DNA from 3 places in the Hyphomicrobium sp. CS1GBMeth3 genome. Region 1 is predicted to be linked to each of the others. Evidence: predicted binding sites of a transcription regulator. Region 1 holds the regulator's gene; each other region holds the start of a gene.

Region 1 (6,072 bases):
TCCCAAAGGATCGCATCGTCATCGGCGAGAGCGGCATCTTTACCCCGGCCGACATCGCGCGGCTCAGCCGTGTCGGCGTCGAGACGTTCCTGGTCGGCGAGAGCCTCATGCGCCAGGCCGACGTGACGGCCGCGACGCGCGCGCTTCTCACACCGGAGGCCGCGTGATGAGCAAGCTCACTCATCTCGACGAGGCCGGCAACGCGCGCATGGTCGATGTCGGTGAGAAGCACGTCACGTCCCGCACCGCCGTCGCCGAGGGCTTCATTGCCATGACGCCCGAGACGCTCGCACTCGCGCTTTCAGGCGACGCCAAGAAGGGCGATGTGCTCGCGGCCGCGCGCATCGCCGGTATCATGGCGGCCAAGAAGACCAGCGAGCTGATCCCGCTGTGTCATCCGCTAGCGCTCTCCAAGGCGTCCGTCGATTTCACGCCATCCGATGATCCGGCCGGGTTGCAGATCCGCGCGGAAGTCCGCGTCACGGGGCAGACGGGCGTCGAGATGGAAGCCCTGACGGCGGTCTCCGTGGCTGCGCTCACGATCTACGACATGCTGAAGGCCGTCGACCGCGGCATGGAGATCGGTGGCGTGCGGCTCGTTTCGAAATCGGGCGGGCGGTCCGGCGACTACGCGGCTCGGCCGCGTAAGACGGAGCGCTAGTTCGATGGCGCTGCTTCCGGTCGCGACCGCGCTCACCGAAGTGCTCGATGGCATCGGGCCGCCCATCGCAGAAACGGTGTCGCTTGGCGAAGCGGACGGGCGCGTGCTCGCGGACGACATCGCCGCACGGCTTACGCAGCCGCCGTTCAACGCCTCCGCCATGGATGGCTATGCCGTGTTCGGCGACGGGCCTGCCGCTGTCGGAGACCGCTGGACGGTCGTCGGCGAATCCGCGGCTGGTCACGCGTTTACCGGCACGGTGGAACGTGGTCAGGCTGTGCGCATCTTCACCGGCGCTCCGGTGCCGGCGGGCTGCGGCACGGTCGTGATCCAGGAAAACGTCTCGCGCACGGGCGATCTCGTCACCGCCATCGACGCGACGCGTGGCGGCGCTAACATTCGCCTAACTGGCTGCGATTTTGCCGATGGCGACGTGCTGCTCGCGCGCGGCCGCCGGCTCGACGCCCACACGCTGACGCTCGCGGCTGCCATGGGTCACGCTGACCTCCCGGTCGCGCGCCGGCCGGTGGTAGCCATCCTTGCGACCGGCGACGAGTTGGTGGCGCCCGGCACGCTGCCCGGCCCGGATCAGATCATCTCCTCAAACCCTGTTGGTATCGGCGCGCTCGTACGGCGTGCGGGCGGCGTCCCGCGCGAGCTCGGCATCGCGCCGGACCGTATGGAAGACCTTGCGGCGTGCATCGCGGAGGCAAAGGACGCCGACGTGCTGGTCACCATCGGCGGAGCGTCCGTCGGCGATCACGATCTCGTCGCCGAGGTGCTGAAGCGCGAAGGCCTCAACCTCGCGTTCTGGAAGATCGCGCTTCGTCCCGGCAAGCCGCTGATGTTCGGGCGGCTCGGCACGACGCGCGTGCTCGGGCTACCGGGCAATCCCGTCTCGGCGCTGATCACGGCGCGCGTGTTTCTCGTGCCGCTGATCCACGCGCTGCTTGGCGAGAAGCGGCAGGGGCCCGCGACGGAGACGGCTCGTCTCACGGCTCCGCTCGAAGCCAACGGCCCGCGCCTGCATTTGATGCGGGGCACGCTCGGGCGACGGACGGACGGGGCGCTGACCGTCACGCCGCTGCCGTCGCAAGACAGCTCGCTTCTCAGCGCGCTGGCGGCTGCCGACTGCCTGATCTGGCGCGCGCCGGGCGCGGCCGCGGCCGCGGCCGGCGAGCCCGTGCTGGTGGAGCGCCTCGAGTTGTCGTGGTGATTAGAGCCCGCTCGAGCTCGGTCTGCGGAACTCGTCGATAGACAACGGCCGCACCGGGTAGATGCGCTCGCCCGGCACCGAGCCGGCGCGTCTACGCACGAAGGCCATCGCGCGCGCAAGATCGGGCAGCTCGACGTTCATGAAGACCGACGCCGTCAGATCATGCTCCGCATACTGCGGCATGATCTGGATCCGCCAACCCGCTACCTTGCTCATCCTGCGACCTCGCTATTGCGCTCGCGCGCACTAAGGGCACGAGCGCCGCCGAGACGCCACCGGGATGCTCTGGTACCGTAAAGATGCACCGCCCCGACCAATTCGGGGGCGGCCCTTGCGGAACCTTGCGAGAACGATTAGGGTACATTCACGATTTGTTTAGGTGAGTCTCGCCAAGCACCCGGTTGCAGCATCATCGGGTTGCGGAAGGTTCGCATGCTGTGCTTTTCAGCATTTCGCGGGCCGTCATTCATAACTCTCGGCCTTCGCGTAACGGGCCTTGCACGGGAGGCACAATGCTGACTTCGAAGCAGAAGGAACTGCTGCTTTTCATCCACGAGCGCATGCAGGCTGACGGCGTGCCGCCGTCCTTCGACGAAATGAAGGATGCGCTCGACCTCAAAAGCAAATCAGGCATCCACCGGCTGATCACGGCGCTGGTCGAGCGCGGCTTCATTCGCCGCCTGCCGCACCGGGCGCGTGCCATCGAGGTGCTGAAGCTGCCGGAAAGCTCGACGGCGTCGAGCGTGGCGGCCGTTTCCGGTGGCGGCGAAACGCAGCGGCGGATCGGCTTCCAGCCGAGCGTCATCGAGGGGGCGAAGGCGCGCAACATCGCGGCTCCCCCCTCGCACATGCTCGACAGCCGCACGGTGTCGGTGCCTGTCATGGGCCGCATCGCGGCCGGCGTGCCGATCTCCGCCATCCAGAACCATACCCACGACATCGCCTGCCCGCCCGACCTTCTGACCAACGGCGAGCACTTTGCGCTCGAGGTGCGTGGCGATTCGATGATCGAGGCCGGCATCCATGACGGCGACACGGTCATCATCCGGCGCTGCGACACGGCCGAGAACGGCGACATCGTCGTGGCGCTCGTCGAGCAGGAAGAGGCGACGCTGAAGCGGCTGCGCAAGAAGGGCTCGACGATTGCGCTCGAAGCCGCGAACCCCGAGTTCAAGACGCGCATCTTCGGGCCCGACCAGATCGACATTCAGGGCCGGCTCGTCGGGCTTATCCGCCGGTATTGATTACGCTGCGCTGCCGCTCAAGGGAGCACGATGGGAGGTTCACTTTCATCACCGCTCCCTTGGTTGCCCGTGGCGCGCTGTTGAAGGTGCACGAGGTGCACTAGGCACACCGAACGATGCTGTTCCGGAACGCCGTTCTCGAGAAGATCAAGACCGGCGACGTCACCCTCGCCTTTCGGCGGTGGCGACGCCCGACCGTCAAGGCCGGTGGCATGCTGCGCACGCCGGTGGGTGTGCTGGCTATCGTTGCCGTTGAGGTCTGCTCAGCACAGGAGGTCTCGGAGCGCGAGGCGCGGGCTGCGGGTTTCGCGAGCCGCGCCGATGCACTCACGGATATTGCTAAGCAGCGCGACGGGCAGCTCTACCGCATCCGGTTTCATCTTGCCGGCGCGGATCCGCGGCATGCGCTTCGCGCGCGGTCTGCGCCGTCGCAGGCCGAACTCGACGACGTTCTCCGGGCGCTCGACCGATTGGACACGGCCGCCGGGGCCGTCCCGTGGACTCGGCGCTTGCTCAATCTCATTTCCGACCGGGACGGCGTGCTGGCGGGGGACCTCGCCGCAGAGATCGGAGTCGAGAAGGATGTGCTCAAGCGGCGCGTGCGCAAGCTCAAGGAGCTTGGTCTGACCGAGAGCCTCACTCGCGGCTATCGTCTCTCTCCGCGCGGCGCGACCGTTCTCGCGCGGTTGAAATGACGCGCTCGTGGCGCCCAGTGTCCGGGCGCTTGGTCCAAGGCCGCGCGCCGCGCTGGCCGACCACCGTCTCGATCCGCGCGATGCGCGCTTTCCCCGCCCCGTCCTGCTCCAGATAGATCGCGTGGGTGCCCTCGCGGCGCAGCGTCCAGCGGTCGATGACGGCCATTGGCGCCGTACAGCCGCGCGGCGGACGCGGTTCGCTGATCACGATATCGGCCTTTGCGCAGTCCTCTGCTATGGCCGCGGGATGTCGCGCTATGGCGACGCGTAATCCACGCGTCGCGGCCGTGCAGCCCGTGCCGTCGCAGCGGAAGGCGCGGTCGCGCAGCACATCGCGTGGTGTGCGACCGTCGCCGTCGTGCTGAAGCCAGCGCGAGAGCTCGAAGCTGCTGGCGCGGCCACCGATTGCCGTAAGGCGGCCGTCTGCGCCGCGCACGGCGACCAGCTCACCACCTCTGCCCGCCAGGATATCGGGCCGTACGCCGCCGCCCGCTAGCAGCACACCACCGCCGATGGCGGCGAGGCCCATCGCGCGCCAGCGCGTCCGCCACAGCGTCAGCCAAAGGCCGCCCGCGATCATTAGCGCGAAGCTTACTTGCGATATCTCCCGCACAAAGCCGACGGCGCCGGGAAGACTGGCGACCCAGTAAGCCGTCGCCGTCATGGCGTCGATGCCGAACGCCATGAACTTCAGCGCTATCGCTTCGAGCCCGAGCGGCATCAGCACCAACGTCATCAGCGCACCCGGCATCACGACCAGGTTGCAGACCGGAACCGCGATCAGATTGGCAAGCAGCGCATACTGCTGGCTGCGCTGAAAATGAAAAAGCCCGAACGGCGTCACCGCGAGGCTCGCAATGATGGTCGAGCCGACGATGCCGCCGAAGAACATCACGACGCTTCCGACCCAGGTGCCGCGGTCGCGCGCGCCCGAGGTGGCGCGGATGGTCTCGTACGCCGCGATCAGCGAGACGACGGCCGCGAACGACATCTGGAAGCCGGCGTCGAGCAGGCTTTCGGGCGTCGCGACGAGCACGAGCAGCGCGGCGATGGCAACGTTGCGCATGGCGAGCGCCTGCCGGTCCACCATCACGGCGATGAACATGATGGCGATCATCACGAACGCGCGAATGGTGGGGATCGAGCCGCCGGAAATCATGAGATAGCAGAAGCCCCCCGCCATAGCGGTGGCCGCGGCCCATTTCTTTGTCGGAAAGCTCAGGGCAATGGCGGGAAAGAGCGCGAACACGAGCCGCGCCGTCACGAACACCGAGCCCGCCATGATGACCATGTGCAAGCCCGAGATCGAGAGAATGTGCACGAGGCCGGAGTCGCGGTAAGCGTCGTTCGTGGCTTCCGTGATGGCGCCGCGCTCGCCCGTGATCAGCGATACGGCGATGGCGCCCGTCTCTCCTGGTACGGCCGCCCGCACCCGCTCGGCAATGCCTTGGCGCAGGCGCTCGAGCGCGCTTCGCATCTTCTGGTATAGGCTATCCGGATCCGCGGCCGTGACAATTTCCGGCGGATTGATCGCGTAGCCCGTCGCTCCGATCCCCTGGAACCACGCCCAGCGCGAAAAATCATATCCGCCAGGCAGCGCTGGGATCGCGGGCGGCCGGAGCGCCGCCCGCAAGCGCACCGTGTCCCCAGGCTTCAATCCCTCGCGCTTCGTCATGATGCGCACGCGGACCCGGGCCGGCCGTGCCTCGGGCGCGAGACCCGCGATGTCCGTGACGCGGATCGTGAGCCGCTCGCCCCGCGTCGCCCGCGGCTCGACCAGCTCCACCACGCCCGTGATGTCGGCGCGGCGCATCTCCTTGGCGAGCACCGGTGCGCGCGTCCATTCCGTGCGCGTCTTCGCCGCCGCAAATCCGAGGGAGGCTGCAAAAAGGGCCAGCGTGAGGAGGTGGACGAGCCCTGTCCGTGGGCTCGCAACGGCGAGACCGAACGCGATCACCGGCAGCGCCAGCGCAGTCCACGTGCCGGGCTCGGCTGCGAGCGAGAAATAGACGGCGATCCCGCTTCCGAAGGCCACGGGCAGCCAAAGAAACCAGCGCGACCGCTCCGCCTCGAGGCGCTCGGCGAGCCCGCCTTCGAGGCCGCGCGCGACTATCCTTCGCAGGGCCGCCCCGAGCGAGCCCTGCCGCCGTCCGCTGTCGCGCGCTGCGTCCACGCCCTCCCCCCGAAAACGCTCCGCCCGAGATCCGGCCTCACGGCTGGCCTCTGGGTGGCTCGCCATGCTACATGGCGGGCCGA
Region 2 (6,072 bases), on a different contig from region 1:
CCGCCAGTCCGCCAACGCTTGGTTGAAGGACATCGCCAGCGAGGTCACGGTCCAGGTCCAGGCCAAGGACGGCGTGGACACCGACCGGGTCGTCCGCGACGTCGCAACCTACCTCGGCCAACAGAGCGGCATCGCCAAGGTCACGGAGATGAGCGCCGCGGAATCCGCGGGCCTGCTCGAGCCGTGGCTGGGTCAGATCGAGGACCTCAACGCACTGCCGCTGCCGCGATTGATCGCGCTCGAACTCGATCGCTCGGCCGCGCCCGATGTCGACGCCATCCGCGCCGGCCTCGCGAGCCGCTTCCAGGGCGTCACCTTGGACGACCACCGTCGCTGGCAACGGCAGATCGCGACCATCACCAACAGCTTCGCGCTCGGCGGCTTGGCGATCCTCGCCCTCGTCGCCATGGCGACGACGGCGATCATCGTCTCCGCGACCAAGAGCTCGATGGCCTCGAACCGCGAGATCGTCGAGGTGCTGCACTTCGTCGGCGCGACGGACCGCTTCATCGCGCGCGAATTCGAGAAGCACTTCCTTCGCCTCGGGGTGCGCGCGGGGCTCGTCGGCGCGGGGCTGGCGCTGGCCGTCTTCCTGCTGATGCCGTTCATCGTCCAGATCCTGGGGGGCGGATCGATAACGCTGACCGAGCTCAATCGGCTGGTCGGCTCGGGAACGCTCGATACCGCGGGCTACGTGCTGTTGGGCATCGTGGTGGTGGTCATCGCGGCGCTCTGCATGCTGACGTCCCGCTTCGGCGTCTTCCGCATCCTGAACAGCAAGGCGTAGGAGACGGGGGATAATCCCGCCTTACGCCCCGCTTTTGCCCGGTGGAAGACATCCCATGCACGACCTGTCATAAGTGAGGCCAATCAGCTAGTCTCCGAACCGGGCAGGCCCCGGCACGAGACGGCCGTGCGGCCCACGGAGCCGGTTCCAGGCCGGATGAGCAATGGGCTTTAGACGCGCAATCATGGCGACCACGGGCGGCGCGCTCGCTCTCGTCGCGTTCGGGTTCGTGGTCTTCGCGAACGCCGTGACGCGCGAGCCTGAGCTGCAGGACGCCCGCGCCGACGCCATCGTCGTGCTGACCGGGGGCCAGACCCGGATTACCGAGGCTGCCCGCCTGCTGCAGGACAGGCGGGGCGAGCGCCTTTTGATCTCGGGGGTGAACCAGAAGATCGGTCGTGCCTCGTTGCTCAGGATTTCCGGCCTCGACGAGGAGACCTTCAACTGCTGCGTTGACCTTGGCTATGCCGCCCTGAACACCATCGGCAACGCCGACGAAACGGCTCGCTGGGCGGAAGCTTTGGGCTACGACCGCCTGATCGTCGTCACGGCGAGCTATCACATGCCGCGTAGCTTGGCCGAGCTGGCGCGCGCCATGCCGAACACCGAGCTCGTACCCCATCCGGTTGCGCCCGATGTACTACGCCGTAGGGCCTGGTGGCTCGATTCCACGGCGACACGGCTGCTCGCCTCCGAGTACATAAAGTTCCTGCCCGCCGCGGCCCGTTTGGCGGTATCTCGCGTCATATCACCGTGGCAATCAACGTCCGTTACGGCCGCCTCCGGCACACCACCCAAGTCCTAGAGCCGATGCTCCTCCTCCGCTCCTACCTGTTCGCATTCGCCTTCTACGTAACCACCGCCCTGATGCTGGTGTTCGGCTCGTGGCTGCTGCTCGGGCCCAGAAGCTGGGCCATGGCCGGGCTGAAGCTGCACGGCATCATCTGCGTCTGGCTGTTGCGCGTGATCGCCGGCACAAAGCTCGAGGTGCGCGGCCACGACAAGCTGCCGAAAGGGGCCTGCCTCGTCGTCTCCAAGCACCAATCGGCGTGGGACACCTTCGGCCTCGTGCCGCTGTTCCGCGACCCCGCCATCGTGCTCAAGGATGAGTTGAAGTGGATCCCGTTCTACGGCTGGTTCTGCGTCAAGTTCGAGCACATCCTGGTGAAGCGCGACAAGGCCGCGAAGGCGCTCAAGGCCATGATCACTGACGCAAAGCGCAAGGCAGACCAGGGCCGCGAGATCGTCATCTTTCCGGAAGGCACGCGCCAGGCGCCCGGCGCCCCGCCCGACTACAAGCCCGGCTACGTCGCCCTCTACGAAGCGCTCGAGCTGCCGTGCGTACCGTTGGCACTGAACTCGGGCCTCTTCTGGCCGCGCCGCTCGATGATCCGGCACCCGGGCACCATCGTGGTCGAATTCCTCGACCCCATTCCGCCCGGCCTGCCGCGCAAGGAGTTCCGCGCGTTGCTGGAAGCCCGCCTCGAGGAAGCCGCTCAACGCCTTGTCAAAGAGGGCCGCCAGAGCCTCTCAGGTTTGAAATAACGAGCGTTGAAAATCGGCTTTGAACGCGCCCTGCCGTTCTACTTCTAGTTTTACGACCGGTGGCATCCACAAGACGCTGCGCGTCACCCCCGCCATGGCCGCAGGACTCACGGACAAGCTCCTGTCGTTCGATGACCTTGTTGTGCTGATGGATGCCGTCGCGCCGAAGCCGGGACGGCCCCGAAGACGTACAAAAAGCGCGTTCTCACCTCCGACCGATGATCCGACAATGCACGCCTTCAATGCTGCGTTCCCGCTGCCCACCGAACGACACCCTGCCCTCCGATGAACGCGACTCTATGCGCAGAATAAAGTCGCGATACTCAAACTGCTGTTCAACGTTAAGGTCGATGGCTCCGACGATCTGCTCGAACGAGACGAGCCCTCTAGCGAGATCCTGTCGGGGAACCCGCACTTGCCCGACTTTTCGTTCGAATTGATAGAGTCCGTCCGGATCTCGCTCCGGAGGAGGAGGTTTCCTTAGGGCGTGAAGCTCTGCTAACGCCGCGTCACGCTGTACTTCTATCTCGGCAACGCGCTGGCTATGGCGGCGCTCTGCATCTTGGGCCATTTCAGGAGGGACGGACGGCAGCTTGAGGTGTACCACACCGGCAACAGGAGGAACGGTGCAAGCGCGCTGACGACTCTGGTCGTCATATCCGATTGCTGCGTGAGATAGAAAATGACGGCGCCAATGATCATCTGGACAACGATGACCATGATCATCTTGTCCCGCGTCTCGATGTTCGCCGCCTTACGCGCTGCGGCAATCGTCCTCGAATGTACGTCTCGCCAATACCCCGCCATTCAGCCTGGGTAAGCCGTGTCGAAGGCGCCAAGCAAGGATTTTCAAACTGAGACACGACCAGGGGCGGGAGAGCCTTGAGAAGAACAAACGAGAACTTAAAGAGAACATTTGTTTGACGTCGGCGCGGCGCGCTCCTATATTTAGGGGCCGTTTCAAGGCTTGAGGGCCTGCATGACCGACGCGCCTGCATTCCTGTCGCCAATCTCGGAAGAGATCTGGCGGCGCAAGTACCGGCTCACAAGCGACGCCGCCCGCGACGAGACGCTGGCCGACACCTTCCGCCGCGTCGCTGAGGCTGCGGCCTCCGTCGAGAAGGGCGGCAAGCGCGTGCGCGACCGCTGGGCCCGGCGCTTCTACGAGGCGATGTCGGACTTCGGCTTCGTGCCCGCAGGCCGCATCCTGGCCGGCGCCGGCACGGGCCGCGCCGTCACGCTCTTCAATTGCTTCGTCATGGGCCGCATCGAGGACGACCTCGGCTCCATCTTCGAGAACGTGAAGGAAGCCGCCCTCACCATGCAGCAGGGTGGCGGCATCGGCCACGATTTCTCGACCTTGAGACCCAAGGGCGCGCTGGTGCGCAGCATCGGCGCCGACGCCTCAGGCCCCGTGAGCTTCATGGACGTCTGGGACGCCATGTGCCGCACTATCATGTCGGCCGGCGCGCGCCGCGGCGCCATGATGGGCACGCTGAGGTGCGATCACCCGGACATCGAAGCCTTCATCGACGCCAAGTCCGATCCCCTGAAGCTGCGCAACTTCAACCTCTCGGTGCTGGTGACAAACGCCTTCATCGCCGCCGTGCGCGCCGGCAAACCGTGGGATCTCGTGTTCGACGGCAAGGTCGTGAAGACGATCGAGGCGCGCGCGCTGTGGGACCGCATCATGCGCGCCGCTTACGATTACGCCGAGCCCGGCGTCATCTTCATCGACCGCATCAACCGCCAGAACAACCTCTCCTACTGCGAGGAGATCCGCGCCACCAATCCCTGTGGAGAGCAGCCGTTGCCGCCTTACGGGGCTTGCCTGCTCGGCTCCATCAATCTCGCCGAGATGGTGAGAGAGCAGTTTGCGAAAGACGCAGCACTCGATCTCACCCGCCTCGAGGAGCGCACGCGCATTGCCGTGCGCTTCCTCGACAACGTCGTCGATATCTCCGGCTATCCGCTGGCCGCCCAGCGACAGGAGGCGAAGGCCAAGCGGCGCATCGGGCTCGGCGTGACCGGGCTCGCCGACGCGCTGATCGCGCTCGGCGTGCGCTACGGCTCGCCCGAGGCGGAGCGTCTTGCCGAGAGCTGGATGGGCGCCATCGAGCGCGCGGCCTATCTTGCCAGCGCCGAGCTGGCCGCCGAGAAAGGCGCGTTCCCACTCTATGACGCCGAGCAGTTCCTCGCCGCGCCAAACCTGCAACGCTTGCCCGCCGAGGTGCAGGACGCCATCCGCCGCCACGGCATCCGCAACGGCTGCCTGACCTCGATCGCTCCCACCGGCACCATTTCGCTGTTCGCCGGCAACGTCTCGTCGGGCGTCGAGCCGGTGTTCGACTTCCGCTACGCCCGCCGCGTTCTGGACCGGGATGGAAATCCTCATGTCGAAGAGGTCGAGGACCTGGCGCATGCGCGTTACCGGCGCGTGGCCGGGAACGACGCACCCCTGACGCCGGCCTTCGTCAAGGCAGCGGACCTGACGCCGCGCGAGCATCTCGTGATGCAGGCCGCGCTGCAGCGGCACGTGGACAGCTCGATCTCGAAAACCATCAATTGCCAGGCCGACATCTCCTTCGAGGCGTTTCAATCGATCTATCTCGAAGCCTTCGACCTTGGCCTCAAAGGCTGCACCGCCTATCGCCCGAACACGGTAACCGGCGCCGTGCTCTCTGCCATCGAGGCGCCCGCCGCGACGCCCGACGAGAGCACTGTAACCATCGAGCCTTTACACGTCGCGCCGGCCCCCGCCGCCCCACCCGGCACCGCTGGCGCGGCGCCATCGGGCCATGGCGGCGTCATCTACATGGCAAAGCCTCTCGACCGCGATCCCGTGCTCGCGGGCTACACCTACAAGCTCAAGTGGCCCGAGAGCGACCACGCGCTCTACGTCACCCTCAACGATATTGAAACTAACGGCCGCCGCCGTCCCTTTGAGATCTTCATCAACACGCGCAACCTCGAGCACTACGCCTGGACGGTCGCGCTGACGCGCATGATCAGCGCCGTGTTCCGCCGCGGCGGCGACGTCGCCTTCGTCGCCGAGGAGCTGAAGGCCGTGTTCGACCCGCAGGGTGGCCGTTGGATGGGCGGGCGCTACGTGCCGAGCCTGCTCGCCGCCATCGGCGAGGTGATCGAAGCGCATATGAAGCGCATCGGCTTCCTCTCCGATCCCGACGGCGTGTCGGAGCTGCCGCTTGCTCCACCGGTCGCCGTGGCGCACGGCGGCGAAGAGAACGCAGCTTTGAGAAGCGGGAGCCGTCCCCTTGGCCGCAGCTGCCCGCGCTGCGCGGCGCAGGCCTTCGTGAAGGAGGAGGGCTGCTGGACATGCCGCGCCTGCGGCTTCTCGCGGTGCGACTGAAGCTCGAGAAGGATCACCCCGCAGCGGGAAAAAACGTGACGGATCCGTGGCAACGGCAGCGGACATCGAGGGCGAGGAGCGCCCCCGCTAACCCCATGACTCGCAAGCTTGGTTCCGCACGAAACAGCGCTGCGGCCCGCCCTCCTGGTAACACTAACGGCAGGCGCAAATGCCCAAAAATGACTGAGTTCGAGCCACATTTAGGCTGGAAATTCAGAGCATTCTCAAGAGCGTTCGGTAGTGATTAGAGCCGCGTAACTCGGCAAGGAACTGCAAGATGGGAGCGCGTGTCATTCAACTCGCTGAGGCCAGAGCCCGCCGCCGTCTGGAGTCCGCCCCTCAGGTCTCCAAGGCCTACGACACCCTCGAT
Region 3 (6,072 bases), 380 kb from region 1:
TCTCTCTTTGGCGTCCGGCGCCATGCTGCTTGCGGGAAGCCTCGCAACGCCGGCGCTCGCCGATCCCGACCTGGCTGGCTCCTGGCGGGGCGGCGGCACCGTGAAGTTCAGTTCGGGCGCGACCGAACAGGCCCGATGCCGCGCCACCTTCAGTCCCAGCGGCGATCGCGCCTACGACGTCAGGGCGAGCTGCGCGACGCAGTCGGGTACGGTCTCACAGACCGCCTTCGTGCGCGGCAGGGGAAGCAACTACCGGGGAACGTTTTACAACCCGGAGTTTGACACTTCCGGCAAGATCCAGATCTCCGTCAGCGGCAAGAGCCAAGTCGTGCGTCTAACCAGCACGAAGGGATCGGCCGTCATCCGGCTCTCACGCTCGAAGTGAGCTGCGTATGCCCGCGTAGCGGCGGGCCTGTTGTGGGGCGCCTTTCTCTGAAGGCGCCCTTTGTTTTTTGCTATTTCTTGCTAGGGCCCTGAAGCAGCAGCTCCCAGCTGCCGGGGGCCCCACCCTTCGCCTGTTTGCTTTTGGACTTTCGCTTCTTGGCCTGACGCTTGGCCTTCGGGGCGGGAGGGGCGGCGGCCGGCTCCGCTGCCTTCGGCGCGGCGCCCTGCTCCGCGGTGTCGCTGACAATGGGGTTCTGCGGCACGAGGCTGCGGGTCTCGGAGCCTGTTCCGACGGTTACCGTTGCCGCGCCGTCGGTCTCGATGGTGGCGTTCTGCGGAACCAGCTGCGAGAAGCCCCACGGCCCGGTGACTGCGCAGTCGGCGCTGCAGTCCTCGGTGACGTCGACCGTGCCGCCGGGCGGCACTTTGTAGACGCCTTCCTCGGTGCCGTTGTCGACGCCGACGGAGACGTCGTCGGAGGAGGAGTTCTTGATGGTCAGTGCTGCGACCGGGATGGCCGCAAGCGACAGCACGGCGAAGGCGGTTACGGCGCGCGTCACGAGGGTCATGAGATTCTCCTTCTCATCGCGCAAAGCGAGGCGGAGGGGCGCGACCGGGGGCGCGTATTCGTGTCCGCGCGCGGCATTCTCCGCCAGACAAGCAGGGTCAGGGACTCAGCGTAGGTAAAGGGCTGCTAACATTTTACTTAAATTTGCTTCTGAGCAGCTTGAGCGCTCCGATTTTTCTTGTTGAAAACTCTTATTTTTTTTGGCTCAGCGGTTGGTGGTTACAGCAACCCAGGTCGGGTCTTCTTGCGCGCGCCGCTCGAATGACAGGAAGTCGTAGTAGCCACAGCGTCCCTTGCCGGGGAACGAGCGGCAGACAGCGGGACGCGCGTGGTAGACCGTGCAGCGGCGGTGGGTGGTGTCGAAGAAGCGGCAGATGGCGCCGAAGTGTTTGTCCCGCTTGCGCTTCATGGCGTACTTGCGGCCATGCGCCTCGCGGGTGAAGGCGCGCCGTGCGGCCTCGAAGGTCATGCCGTGGTGAGCCGCCAGTCGCTCGACGTCCCGCTTGTCGAGCGGGATCAGCGGATAGGAACAGCAGTAGCCTGGACACTTCTTGCAATCGTACAACACGAAGCTCGCACCCTACTTCGATCTCGGCGCTCACGCGGTCGCCACGCAGTCTTTCGGCGCGAGCGGCGTCTGTCACTGGCCCACCGATCTCGCCCCCTTCTCGCCTCTGTTAACTTCGATCGGGCACGGCGGCAACGTTAAAGCCTGGACTTCCAACAAATTGCGCGCTCGCTGTAAGCTGTTTTTGGGGCTTCGCGGGCAACACCTGTCGCAAAAAGCGCATCGATAGGTGCCGGCATGCCTTGGCCGCGCGACACACTTCCTCCTTTAATGTCAGGAAGAAGTCCGTGCCCGTATTTTTTGTCCGTATCGAGGGGTTCCGGGATGAGCGATCTGGCTCGTGGCGCACCTGAGGGTGAAACGCCGGTCAATCCCTATAGCCTGCTCGAAGCCATCAACCGCTCGAGCGACAGTGCGCACACCGCCTGGCTCATCTTTCTCGCTGTCATGGCGTATCTCACGATCGCGGTGGCGGGTGTCACACATAAAGACCTTCTGCTCGAGACGCCGGTTTCGCTGCCGCTGCTCGAGGTCGACATTCAGCTCCGGCAGTTCTTCCAGTTCGCGCCCATCGTGCTCGTGCTCATCCATGTCGGGCTTGTCTCGCAGCTGGCGTTGCTCGCGCGCGAGGCGCTCGAATACGACCACGCCGTTCGCCTTTTGGAGCCGACCGACCGGCGCACGCATCCGCTGCGGCTCGAGCTCAATAACTTCTTCTTCGTGCAGGCCATAGCGGGGCCTTGCCGAAGCCGCGTGATGGGCACGCTGCTGCATGGCATGAGCTGGCTCACGGTCGTGGTGCTGCCGGTGGTGCTGCTGCTCTACATCCAAGTCGTGTTCCTGCCCTACCACGACGTCGGCATCACGTGGACGCATCGCATCGCGCTCGTTGTCGACATTGCCCTGCTGGTTGCCATCGGTCTGTTCCTGATGCGTGCCGAGACGTCCTTTACGCAGGCTTTCGTGCGCACGACATCCGCGTATCCGATCAGATTTATTGCGACCTGCGTCGTGCTCGTGATTGTGTGGCTGATGTCGTTCTTCGTCGCGACCATTCCGGGCGAGCAGGCCGATCGCTTCGTTCAGCGGGTTCTCGGCTTCGATAACGAAGACGAGAGTACGTCGGGGCCTAGGTTCGTCTCAGGCTATGCCATTCCCTTCCTCGCGTTCGGCTCCGAGGGTTCGCTACTCGGTCTCTTCAAGCGCAACATCGAGGTCGTGGATACGGATCTCGTTGTCGACAAGGAGCAGACGCCGGGAGAGCCCTCGCTCAGCCTGCGCGAGCGCGATCTGCGCTTTGCCAAGCTCGACCGCTCGGACTTGCATCAGGTCGATCTTACGGGCAGCGATCTGCGCGGCGCTTCGCTCATCGGCACGGATCTGCGCGGTGCGTGGCTTCAGTGCGCGGACATCACGCATCTCGTGCTGACGGAGGACCGCGAGGCCGCAAACTGCGTCATCGCGCGGCGCGCCAAGCTCACGCGGGCGCGTCTCGATGGCGCGCGGCTCACTGGCGCCGACCTGCGTGGGGCGCAGTTCAACGATGCGAAGCTCGAAGGTGCCGAGCTTACGTACGCGTTGATCGTGGGCGCCAACTTCGCATCGGCGCGGCTCGAAAAGGCTGATCTCACGGGCGGTGTACGCGCAGAGGGTGCGAACTTTCTGATCGCCAATCTGCAGGGCGCAGATCTGACGGGGGCGCGCCTCGTCGGAGCGGATCTCACGAATGCGGATCTCACCGCCGCCATCCTGAGCCACGCCATGCTGGACGCCGCGAGGCTGCGCGAGGCGAAGCTCGACGGTGCCGCACTCTATCGCGCGTCGCTGCGGGGAAGCGATCTTAAGGGTGCCAGCATCGTCGGGGCGGACTTGCGCGAAGTGAAAGTGTGGCAGACGGCATCCCCGCTCGCAGACCCCGAGGGTCTCGCGGACCTGACGGGGCTTGCGCTGGCGCAGCCGCAGGAGAGCGAAGTGGCGAAGCTCAAGTCGGACATCGAGGGCATCAGGAGCCGGCGCGTGCGGGCTAGGCTCTCCGAGGCGCTGACACCGCTCGCCGATGCGGGCGAGCTCGCCAAGTGGGGCTCGTCGTCGGACTATGTCCTCTGGCAAGGGCTGGCATCTGCCGGCGCGCAGTCCTATCCTGAATTCTATAAGCCCCGCATCACGGACTATCTCGCGCGTCTTCAGTGTCGACCGCGCTGGAGCAACGGGGCCGTGGCAACCGGGGTCGCGCGGCGGGCGCAGCGGCCCGAGTTCCAAGGGGACGTCACCGTCGTGTACGACCGTCTGGTGTCGCCCTCCTGTCCGGCCGCGAAGTCCGTGCCGCCGAAGGTGGTCAAGGACCTGGCGACGGCCGCGGACATCGCGCAGGGTGGCTAGGACTTGCGGTGGCGCCTGCGAGACGCTAGAACATAACGAGAACTTTGGGTGTGAGCTGCCCCGTATGGCCCTTTGCGCCGTGAGAGCTTCGGTGGCCAACCCCGCGCGGTGGCGTGGGAAAAATGAAAAAGCTTGGGACAACCGTGGCGCTCGTTCGCGCCGGCGGGGCGTTGCGGGTAGGGTGCTGCAACTTGAGTCGCGTGCCGCGGATGGGCGCGCACGTGAGGCGGCGGGCAGAGGTCGCCGCTCAATAGCCGGACAACAGGGAGTGAGGTCATGGCCGGATCGGTCAACAAGGTAATCCTGGTCGGAAATCTCGGACGTGATCCTGAGATCCGGCGCACGCAGGACGGGCGTCCGATCGCCAACCTTCGCATTGCCACCAGCGAATCCTGGAAGGATCGCAACAGTGGTGAGCGGCGTGAGAAGACCGAATGGCATTCGGTGGTGATTTTCAACGAGAACCTGTGCCGCGTCGCGGAGCAGTATCTGCGCAAGGGCTCCAAGGTCTACATCGAGGGCCAGCTTCAAACCCGCAAGTGGCAGGATCAGCAAGGCCAGGATCGCTATTCGACGGAGGTCGTGCTGCAGGGCTTCAACGGGCAGCTCACGATGCTCGATGGGCGCGCGGGCGGCGGTGGCCTCGGTGAAGGCGGGCAGGCCGACTACGGCGAAGATAACAGCGGTGGCGGTTTTGGCGGCGGTGGCGAGACGCGGCGTCCGGCCCGCAGTGGCGGTGGCGGCTCGAAGGGCGGCGGTGGCATGGACAAGCCGTTCGACGACGAGATCCCGTTCTAGCGAGTGAGAGCGATGGCCCTGCCGGATTTCAAGGATATCATCGATCTTGTGAAGAAGGGTTCGACCCTTGAAGCTCAGGAACGAATTGTCGAATTGCGCGAAGCCCACCTGAACCTGAGAGAAGAAGTACTTAGGTTGCGTGAGGAGAACAGGCTCTTGCGCGACCGGATCGCTGTTTCAACGGCTCTTACATTCGATCGTTACTACTATTGGCGCGTGATCGGTGACGGCAAAGATGGGCCGTTCTGTCAGACCTGCTGGGACGGTGGCCAAAAGCTGGTGCGTCTAATTCCAGAACGCTCCTCCGAGGGTTGGAATTGTACAGTCTGCAATAGGTTTATTGCGGATCAGAGTTACTCTTCTGCCCGATACTCGAGAGCCGAGACTGAGTTCGATCCTTTTTAGCGAGCCGATTACCGGCGATTTAGGTGCTTTTGGCGCTTGCGCTCTTTGCGATTAAGCGGGCGAGGGGCTTCTGGCTGAGTGTCCGGTCCGGCTCGTGGCGTGGATAGCAAGGAAGCCGTTCTCGGCGCGTTCTTCTGCTCGGCGGACGATGGCCGTGCGTGCATGCGGTCTTCCATTGCGCGCTCGGTCGCGACGTAATCGGTGGCGGACTGCCCTTCGATGAAAATGCGGCGTACCGACGGGACACGCTCCCTGAGCGTCGCCTCGATGCGCGATACCGCGGCCTCGACATTGGCGGCCGGCTCTCGATCCTCGAGATCGACGCTCGCAACAACGAGCAGGCTGCGCGGACCGAGGTGCATGGTCCGGATCTCGTTCACGGCGCGGATCGGGCGGCCGGGCCCGACCTCGGCGACGATCGCTTCATGGATCTCGCGGCGGATTTCGGGTGGAGCCGCCACGCCGAGGATCAGGTTTCTGACCTCGATGCTCATGATCGCGGCGACGGCGCCGAGCAGCAATCCGATCAGCGTGGCGGCGGCGCCGTCGGCTGCGGGCAGCAAGGCCGTATCCGAAATCGCGATGCCCACGAAGGCAACGGCAAAGCTGATGAGCGCAGCGAAGTTCTCGGTCAGCACGGTGAAAAGAACGGGGCTGCGCTGCGCGCGCAGCGTTTGCGTCGTTTCGCGGCGCAGTTGGACGGCTCTGTCCGTCGCCAGTGCGACGGCAACGAATGCGATCCCCAAGGCGAGGTAGGCCGTTCGCGGGCCGATAACGGGACGTGGATCGACGAATGCGCCGATGCCGTCATGAATCGCGATGCCCGCCGCCAGCGAGAACAACAGGATCGCGACGACGAAGCTCCAGAAATGCAGCTCCTTGGCGTAGCCGAAGGGATGTGCGGCGTCGGCGGGCTGTTGCGCACGGCTGATGTTGAGCAGCAGGAGGCCTTGGTTGGCCGCGGCGACCA

Evidence for each region. The regulator LexA, encoded in region 1, represses DNA repair genes until DNA is damaged. The targets are predictions, from matches to a motif close to TGTTCNNNNTGTGTTCNG.
Region 2: a site for LexA is predicted at 3,230-3,247, ahead of CS1GBM3_RS12720 (adenosylcobalamin-dependent ribonucleoside-diphosphate reductase). Genes of this name have one in related genera too.
Region 3: a site for LexA is predicted at 3,926-3,943, ahead of CS1GBM3_RS01355 (single-stranded DNA-binding protein). Genes of this name have one in related genera too.

The regions. Positions count from the first base shown of each region.
Region 1 is NZ_FPHO01000002.1:641,806-647,877, forward strand. It holds gene trpC (indole-3-glycerol phosphate synthase TrpC) at 1-167, shown strand, start outside; gene moaC (cyclic pyranopterin monophosphate synthase MoaC) at 167-661, shown strand; gene glp (molybdopterin molybdotransferase MoeA) at 666-1,877, shown strand; gene CS1GBM3_RS03090 (hypothetical protein) at 1,878-2,093, opposite strand; gene lexA (transcriptional repressor LexA) at 2,390-3,121, shown strand; gene CS1GBM3_RS03100 (ASCH domain-containing protein) at 3,238-3,816, shown strand; gene CS1GBM3_RS03105 (ComEC/Rec2 family competence protein) at 3,758-5,989, opposite strand.
Region 2 is NZ_FPHO01000003.1:1,152,300-1,158,371, forward strand. It holds gene CS1GBM3_RS12695 (cell division protein FtsX) at 1-787, shown strand, start outside; gene CS1GBM3_RS12700 (YdcF family protein) at 972-1,592, shown strand; gene CS1GBM3_RS12705 (lysophospholipid acyltransferase family protein) at 1,598-2,332, shown strand; gene CS1GBM3_RS12715 (hypothetical protein) at 2,855-3,052, opposite strand; gene CS1GBM3_RS12720 (adenosylcobalamin-dependent ribonucleoside-diphosphate reductase) at 3,312-5,702, shown strand; gene CS1GBM3_RS12725 (hypothetical protein) at 5,980-6,072, shown strand, end outside.
Region 3 is NZ_FPHO01000002.1:257,989-264,060, forward strand. It holds gene CS1GBM3_RS01335 (hypothetical protein) at 1-385, shown strand, start outside; gene CS1GBM3_RS19905 (hypothetical protein) at 456-953, opposite strand; gene CS1GBM3_RS01345 (YkgJ family cysteine cluster protein) at 1,158-1,520, opposite strand; gene CS1GBM3_RS01350 (pentapeptide repeat-containing protein) at 1,845-3,899, shown strand; gene CS1GBM3_RS01355 (single-stranded DNA-binding protein) at 4,176-4,697, shown strand; gene CS1GBM3_RS01360 (hypothetical protein) at 4,710-5,102, shown strand; gene CS1GBM3_RS01365 (cation diffusion facilitator family transporter) at 5,111-6,072, opposite strand, start outside.